DNA from 2 places in the uncultured Enterovirga sp. genome. Region 2 is predicted to be linked to the other one. Evidence: riboswitches for the same ligand, from Rfam matches in the RefSeq annotation. Region 2 holds a riboswitch; the other holds the start of a gene.
The links. Region 2 has a riboswitch for cobalamin ahead of cobW (cobalamin biosynthesis protein CobW). Riboswitches for the same ligand answer to the same signal wherever they lie in the genome.

Region 1 (3,399 bases), on a different contig from region 2:
GGTAGCGGGTGTCGGTGAGGTTCTCGATCCGGCCGAAGACGCGCCAGGTCTCGTCGATCTTGTACTCGCTATAGAGGTCGAGCCGGGCGTAGCGCGGCAGCCGCTGGGTCTCGTTCGAGCCGCTGAAGCGGCGCGACACGATGGTCACCCGGGGCTCGACCAGCCACCCGTCGAGCGGCGTGAGCGCGACCGAGATCCGGCCGACATGATCCGGCCGTCGCTGCAGGGTGCGGTCGGTCCGCTCGTCCTTGGCGTTGAGGTTCGTATAGGCGCCGGAGATCCGCACCCAGTCCGGCACCAGCGTCAGCGACGCCTCGATCTCGACCCCGGAGGATTTCGCCCGCGAGGTGTTGAAATAGCGCTGGGTGACCGAGTCGAACTCGATCAGGTCCTGGAACCTGTTGCCGAACACCGTCGCCGAGACCTTGGCGAGTCCGTCCAGGACGGTCTGGTCCACGCCGGCGTCCCAGCCGATGCTGGTCTCGGGAGACAGGGCGGGATTGCCGTTCTGCGGCGAGAAGAGCTGGAACAGCGTCGGGGCTTTCGCGCCCGTGCCGCCGCTCGCCCGAAGCTTCGTCCCGGTCTCCGGGATCAGATAGGCGCCGGTGGCCCGCCAGGTATCGAAGTCGCGCTGGCCGACCTCGTCGTGGCGGCCGCCGACGGTCAGGATGATGCGCTCCCCGACAGGCAGGCTGTAGAGCGCGAAGAGGGCGCGCGTGTTCTGCTCGCCGTCGAAGGTGCCGAAGCGCGGCCGCGGCACCGGCGAGAGGGTTTGCGAGAAGGTGCGGCCCCGCTCCGTCTCGAACTTGCCGCCGAAAATCAGCGACCCGAACGCGTCGAGCTTCAGGGTGCCCTGGTATTCGGCGCCGAGACGGTCGCTGAAGAAGTCGGTGTTGGTCGTCGTCGTATTCTGCCGCAGGACGTTCGTGCGGTAGCTCGTCTCGCGGAAGTAGCGGTCGGTCTGGTTGGCGAAGACGGTCAGGCTGTGGGTCAGCGGTCCCTGTTCGGCCGTGCCGCGGGCGAAGACCTGCGTGAACCGCCGCTCGGCCTCGCCCGGGGTGTCGGGGAAGATGCGCGTCGGGCCGGTGGCCTGGGTCAGGCGGGGCAGGGTCGAGGAGGCGGCGTCGAGCTCCGAAGTGGTCTTCGAGGACAAGATTCCGAACTCGAGCTTCACGCCTTCGCCCGCATCATAGCCGAGCCGGCCATAGCCGCCCCAACGTGAAAAACCGTCGGGCTCGAAGCCGCCGAACCGCCGCTCGAGCTGGCCGATGCGGAAGCCGTAGCGCGAGAAGCCGGCGCTCTTCTGGCCGCCTCCGGAGAAGGCGTAGGACCAGGGACCCGCCGAGCCGAAGGCGGTCGCGCTCGTGTTCAGCGTACCGTAGCTGCCGGCCTCGGTCCGGGCCTCGAAGCGAGGTTCGCCGCCGCCGGACTTCGTGATGATGTTGATGACGCCGCCGATCGCGTCCGAACCGTAGAGCGCGCTCTGCGGCCCGCGCAGGACCTCGATCCGGTCGATCGCGGACGGGAGCAGGTTCGCGAAGTCGAAATCACCGCTCGCCGGCACGGAATCGTTCACCCGGATGCCGTCGATCAGCACCAGCGTCTGCCCGGTATTCGCGCCCCGGAGCCGCACGGAGGTGGTCGCGCCCGGACCGCCCGTCTCGGTGATGTCGAGGCCCGGCACGCTGCGCAGCGCGTCCACGAAGGACGTCGGGTTGAAGCGCTGGATTTCGTCGCGGGTCACGACCGAGATCGCGCTCCCGGAGCGCGCGATCGGCTCGGGCTGCCGGTCGGCCGTGACGACGATGTCGGGAAGCTCGACCGGGGCGGATTGTGCCCGCGCCGAGACACTGGCGAGCAGGCATAGGAGAACGGGCGCGAGAGCGCCGGGTCGCAAAAGCGTCATGACAACTCCTTCGCGGCCCACCGCCGCGGGGTCTGGTGACGCTTTCGGCCGGTCTCCTGGCTCGCGGATCGTCGTCCCGTTCCGCCTTCCCGGCCTGAGCCAGTGGCATGTCGGAGCGAGACTCTCCGCCTACAGTTGCGGGGGCAGCCGCGGCATCGGATCCGAGATCCTCACCGCATTCCCGTTTCACCCCGGAATCGGGGCACCGAAAGCGCGTCGACCTGACCATGAGGGATGCGCCGGGCGCAAGCGCTGCCGGCCTGCCGTCCGGCGCTCGCGCCCGCATGCGGCTTCCGGGTCACACCGGGGTCGACGGGCCCCGTGCGGCGAGGCGAAGCTCGAAGCGCTCGTAGGAGCGGTAATCCGCGCCACGTCCGATGCGGCGCACGGCGTCGACCATGCGGCCGGCCCGGCCGAGGAGGTCGTCCGCGAGCGCGACCATGAGCGGGTTCGGCGTGGCGCAGGGCGAGGCCGCCCGGAGGACCTCGGCGACCGCGATCTCCGTGCGGTCCGGCTCGCGCTGGCAGGCGAGGATGAAGGCGGTCGCTGTGGAGCGGCTGATCCCGACCTGGCAATGCACGAGGAGCGGCGCGGCCCCGGTCCAGGACGCGCCGAAGGCGAGGAGGGCCGCAATGTCGTCCCGGCATGGGGCGGCGAGCCCCGGCCTCGGCTCCGCGATGTCGTTGAAGAGGAGGACGAGCCGGTTTTCGCAGGCGAGGTCCGGAACGGCTCCGCCCGGGGCGGCGAGGCTGACCGCGTGCGAGGGCCGGAATGCCTCGCAGGAGCGGACGGCATGCTCCGTCGGGCAGACGACGATCCGGGTCACGGCCGCCCGAAGGCCGCCGCCGCGCCGAGCAGGAAGCCGGCCTCCGACACGGCGATCACGGCCCCGAGCACGTCGCCCGTATGGCCGCCGACGCCGCGGCAGGCTCGCCAGGCAAGGACGAGACCGAAGAGGGCCGCCCCCATAAGGGCGCAGGCAGCGGTCGCGAGATCGAGCAGAAGGAGGGGGAGGGCGGCGAGAACCAGCGCGACGCCGACTTCGCGGGCGTTCGGACGGCCGGAGCCGTGCAGCACCTTGGCGGCATGGCGGTCGCCGGCATAGCCGGTTCGCCACATGACGAGGACGGCGCCGAACCGCGATGCGGCGGCGCCGGCGACCAGCGCCGCGGCTGCGAGGGGCGGCGCAAGGGCGACGAGGGCCGCGACCTTGAGGGCGAGCGTCACGGCCAGCGCCAGCGCCCCGAACACGCCGAGGTGCGGGTCCTTCATGATGGCGAGCCGCGCCTCGCGGCTCCTGCCGCCGAACCCGTCGAATGTGTCGGCGAGCCCGTCCTCGTGCAGCGCGCCGGTGAGGAGGAGACCGGCGGCGACCGCCAGGATGGCCGGGATCGGCCCGGACCAGAGAAGGGCGGCGCCCGTCAGCACGCAGGCCGAGAGCGCGCCGACGAGCAGACCCACGAGCGGGAAGAATTTGGCCGACCGCGCCAGCC
Region 2 (3,399 bases):
GGCGACGGCGAACTCCGCGACAGGCTCGGGATCGCGCTGTTCGACCTCGGCTACGTGGCCCTCGAGGGCGGCGACCGCGACGCCGCCGAGCCGGCTTACCGCGAGGGCGCGGGGATCAGCCAGGCGCTGGCGGCGGAGTTCCCGGCGAGCGTCGGCATGCAGCGCAGCCTGTCGGTCGCCTATGTCAATCTCGGCCAGCTCGACGAGAAGAGCGGCCGTCCGGCCGAGGCGGTCGGCTTCTACGAGCGGGCGGTCGCGATCGAGCGCGAACTCGTGCGCCGCGATCCCGACAACGCGGAACGGCGGCGCACGCTGGGCATCGCGCTCGAGAAGCTCGGCAACGGCGCCTATTACCTCTCCGACTGGCCTCGCGCCCTCGCGGCCTATTCCGAGAATCTCGCGATCTTCCGGGCGCTCGCCGCCCAGAGCCCGCTCGACCTGCGCTACCTCCGCTCGGTCACGGTCGGGCTGTCGCTCGTCGGCGGCGTCAAGCGCGCGACCGCCGACGCTGCGGAGGCGGCACGGCTCTTCGAGGAGCGCCTGACGCTGAGCCGGACCCTCGCGTCGCGGCAGCCCGGGAATGCGGAGGCGCAGCACGATCTCGTCTTCGCCCTGCGCGACCTCGGCGAAGTCCGCGGCGACACGGGCGAGATGCAGGTCGGCATCGCGCTCTTCCGGGAGGCCATCGGGATCGCCCGCATTCTGGCCGGCATCGACGCTGCTGCGGTGAGACCGGTGATGGGTCTCGAGCAGCTTCTCGGAGCCCTCGCTCTCCTGCAGGGTCAGATTCAGGATTTCGACGGCGCGCTCGAGACCTATGACGAACAGGTCAAGGTGCTCCGCCGCCTCGTTGATCTCCGGCCGGCGACGGACCAATTCCGGGGGCAGCTCGCGGCCGCGCTCGTGAAGCAGGGCGCCTTCTGTGCGCTGGGCCGGGATGGTCCGGAGGGGCTGCGGATCATGGAGGAGGGCATCTCTCTCCTTCGCACGATCGCTGCGGGCGGGCATCTCACCGCCCGCACGACACTCGTCCTCGCGCTCGAGACGCGCGCCATGATCGCCGGCAGCTTCAAGCTGACCGACCTTGTCCTGGCGTCACGCCGCGAGGTCGTGGAGATCCGCCGCGTCCTCGCGGCGGGAGAGGCCGTGCCGCCCCGCCTCGCGCTCGCCGGTAGCCTCGTCCTCCTCGCCGACTCCTCGCAAGACCCGCTGGCGGCCTTGCGCGAGGCCGCGGCGATCCTCGGGGCTGTTCCGGAGGCCGAGCTCGACGACCGGAGCCGGACGCTGAAAGCGAACCTCGCCGAGCGCCTCGGCACGCTTCGCTGAGGGCGCGACGCGTTTGACTCGACGTTGCGGCCTCCCCTATTTCGGCCGCGACGGTGCCCTTCGGGGCCTAACAGGGAACGCGGTGGGGTTCGCCCGAGGCCGCGGCTGCCCCGGCAACTGTAAGCGGCGAGCCACCCGCCATGACGGCCACTGGGATCTCGGTCCCGGGAAGGCGGCGGGGGCGTCGAAGTCGCGAGGCAGGAGACCTGCCGTCAGCCGTGGTCACACGCGAGCGCGCCGGGCGGGGTGATCCGGCGAGGCCAAACCGTTCCGCTTCGGCGGTGGCGGCGAGACGTGCTCGGGGGTGACGTGCCACCACACCAGTCCTCCCGAGGTTTTCCATGTCAGCTCCCCTCTCGCCCCGTGTTCCCGTGACCGTACTCACCGGCTTCCTGGGAGCCGGAAAGACGACGCTCGTCCGCTCGCTCCTGGAGCGCGCGAATGGCCGGCGCATCGCCGTGATCGTCAACGAGTTCGGCGATATCGGCTTCGACGGATCGCTGATCGAGGATTGCGCCGCAGGCGCCTGCCGGCCGGGCGACATCGTCGAACTCACCAACGGCTGCATCTGCTGCACGGTGGCGGACGACTTCATCCCGACCATGGACCTGCTTCTCGGCCGCGACCGGCCGCTCGATGCGATCGTGATCGAGACCTCCGGCCTCGCCCTGCCACAGCCGCTCCTAAAGGCGTTCGACTGGCCGAGCGTACGCACCCGCGCGACCGTCGACGGGGTCGTCACGGTCGTCGATGCGACCGCCTTTGCGGAAGGGCGGGTTGCGCTCCACACCGACGAAGTTCCGCACGACCCGGCCCGGACTCATGACGATCCGGTCGAGGAGGTCTTCGAGGACCAGCTCCGCTGCGCCGACCTCGTCGTCCTCTCAAAGGCGGACCTCGTCTCGCCCGAGACGCTGGCCGCGATCGAGGCCGATCTCGCGCGCGACATCCGTCCGGGGGTCCGCATCGTCCGGTCGCGCGAGGCCGACCTCTCGCCGTCGGTCCTGATCGGGCTCGCGGCCGCGGCGGAGGACGACCAGGGCCCCCGGGCCGGCCACCACGATGCCGAGGAGGAGCACGACCACGACGATTTCGACAGCTTCGTCCTCGCGCCCGCCTCGGCCCCGGATCTCGAGGCTGTCCGCCGTCGCGTCCAGGCCGCACTCGAGGTCCCGGGCGTCCTGCGCGTCAAGGGCTACGCTGCCGTGGACGGCAAGCAGGCTGCCCTCGCCGTGCAGGGCGTCGGACAGCGGGTCGAACTCGCCTTCGCCCGGCCTGGCGCGGTCGCCTCGAGGCCGGCGCTCGTCGTGATCGGGCTGAAGGAGATGGACCGCGCCGCCGTCGAGGCGGCGCTCGCCGGGTAGCCGCGCGTTAGGGGATCAGCCTGTCCGCTCGGAGCTGCGTGAACAGATCGAAGAAGGCGTCGTCGGTCGGCTGGTAGGCCGCGAAACCGAGGCGGCGGCTCTTGCTCATGTCGGTCACCACCTCGATCGGGCGTCCGAGATCGGCATCCGTATGCCAGGCCGATGCGAGGCGGGCGAGGTCGGGTTCGGCGAGGCCCTCGCGCTCCGCGACGCGGCGCCAGACCGGGCCATCGTCCGCCATCTGCCCCTCGAGCGGCTGGATCGTGCCGTCGAAGGGCGCCGGCCCCAGCCCGAACCAATCGGCGATCCGGCCCCACATCCAGCTCCAGCGGAAGACGTCGCCGTTCACGACGTTGAAGGCCTCGTTCCGGGCGGCCGGCTTGGTCGCCGCCCAGAGCAGGTGACGCGCGAGCAGCCGGGCGTCGGTCATGTCGGTCAGGCCATTCCACTGCGCCGGCGACCCGGGAAACCGGAAGGGTCGGCCCGTCTCGCGACAGAGGGTGGCGTAGACCGCGAGCGTCGTGCCCATGTTCATGGCATTCCCGACCGCCATGCCGATGACGGTATGCGGGCGGTGGACGCTCCAGCCGAAGCCGTCGCGGGCGGCGGCTGCAAAGACCTCGTCCTCCTGGGCGTAGTAGAAATTCTCGATGTCGAGCCGGCCCTGGTCCTCGCGGAACGGGGTCTGGGGGAGGGCGCCTTTGCCATA

Region 1: linked by a shared signal. The riboswitch ahead of ACFE87_RS03690 (TonB-dependent receptor plug domain-containing protein) and the one ahead of cobW (cobalamin biosynthesis protein CobW) in region 2 are both predicted to bind cobalamin.

Annotation. Positions count from the first base shown of each region.
Region 1 covers NZ_CAXTAZ010000004.1:80,745-84,143, forward strand. The annotation lists gene ACFE87_RS03690 (TonB-dependent receptor plug domain-containing protein) at 1-1,906, opposite strand, end outside; cobalamin riboswitch at 1,935-2,131, opposite strand; gene ACFE87_RS03695 (tyrosine phosphatase family protein) at 2,205-2,732, opposite strand; gene cobS (adenosylcobinamide-GDP ribazoletransferase) at 2,729-3,399, opposite strand, start outside.
Region 2 covers NZ_CAXTAZ010000034.1:24,731-28,129, forward strand. The annotation lists gene ACFE87_RS16295 (AAA family ATPase) at 1-1,326, shown strand, start outside; cobalamin riboswitch at 1,361-1,555, shown strand; gene cobW (cobalamin biosynthesis protein CobW) at 1,668-2,690, shown strand; gene ACFE87_RS16305 (SDR family oxidoreductase) at 2,698-3,399, opposite strand, start outside.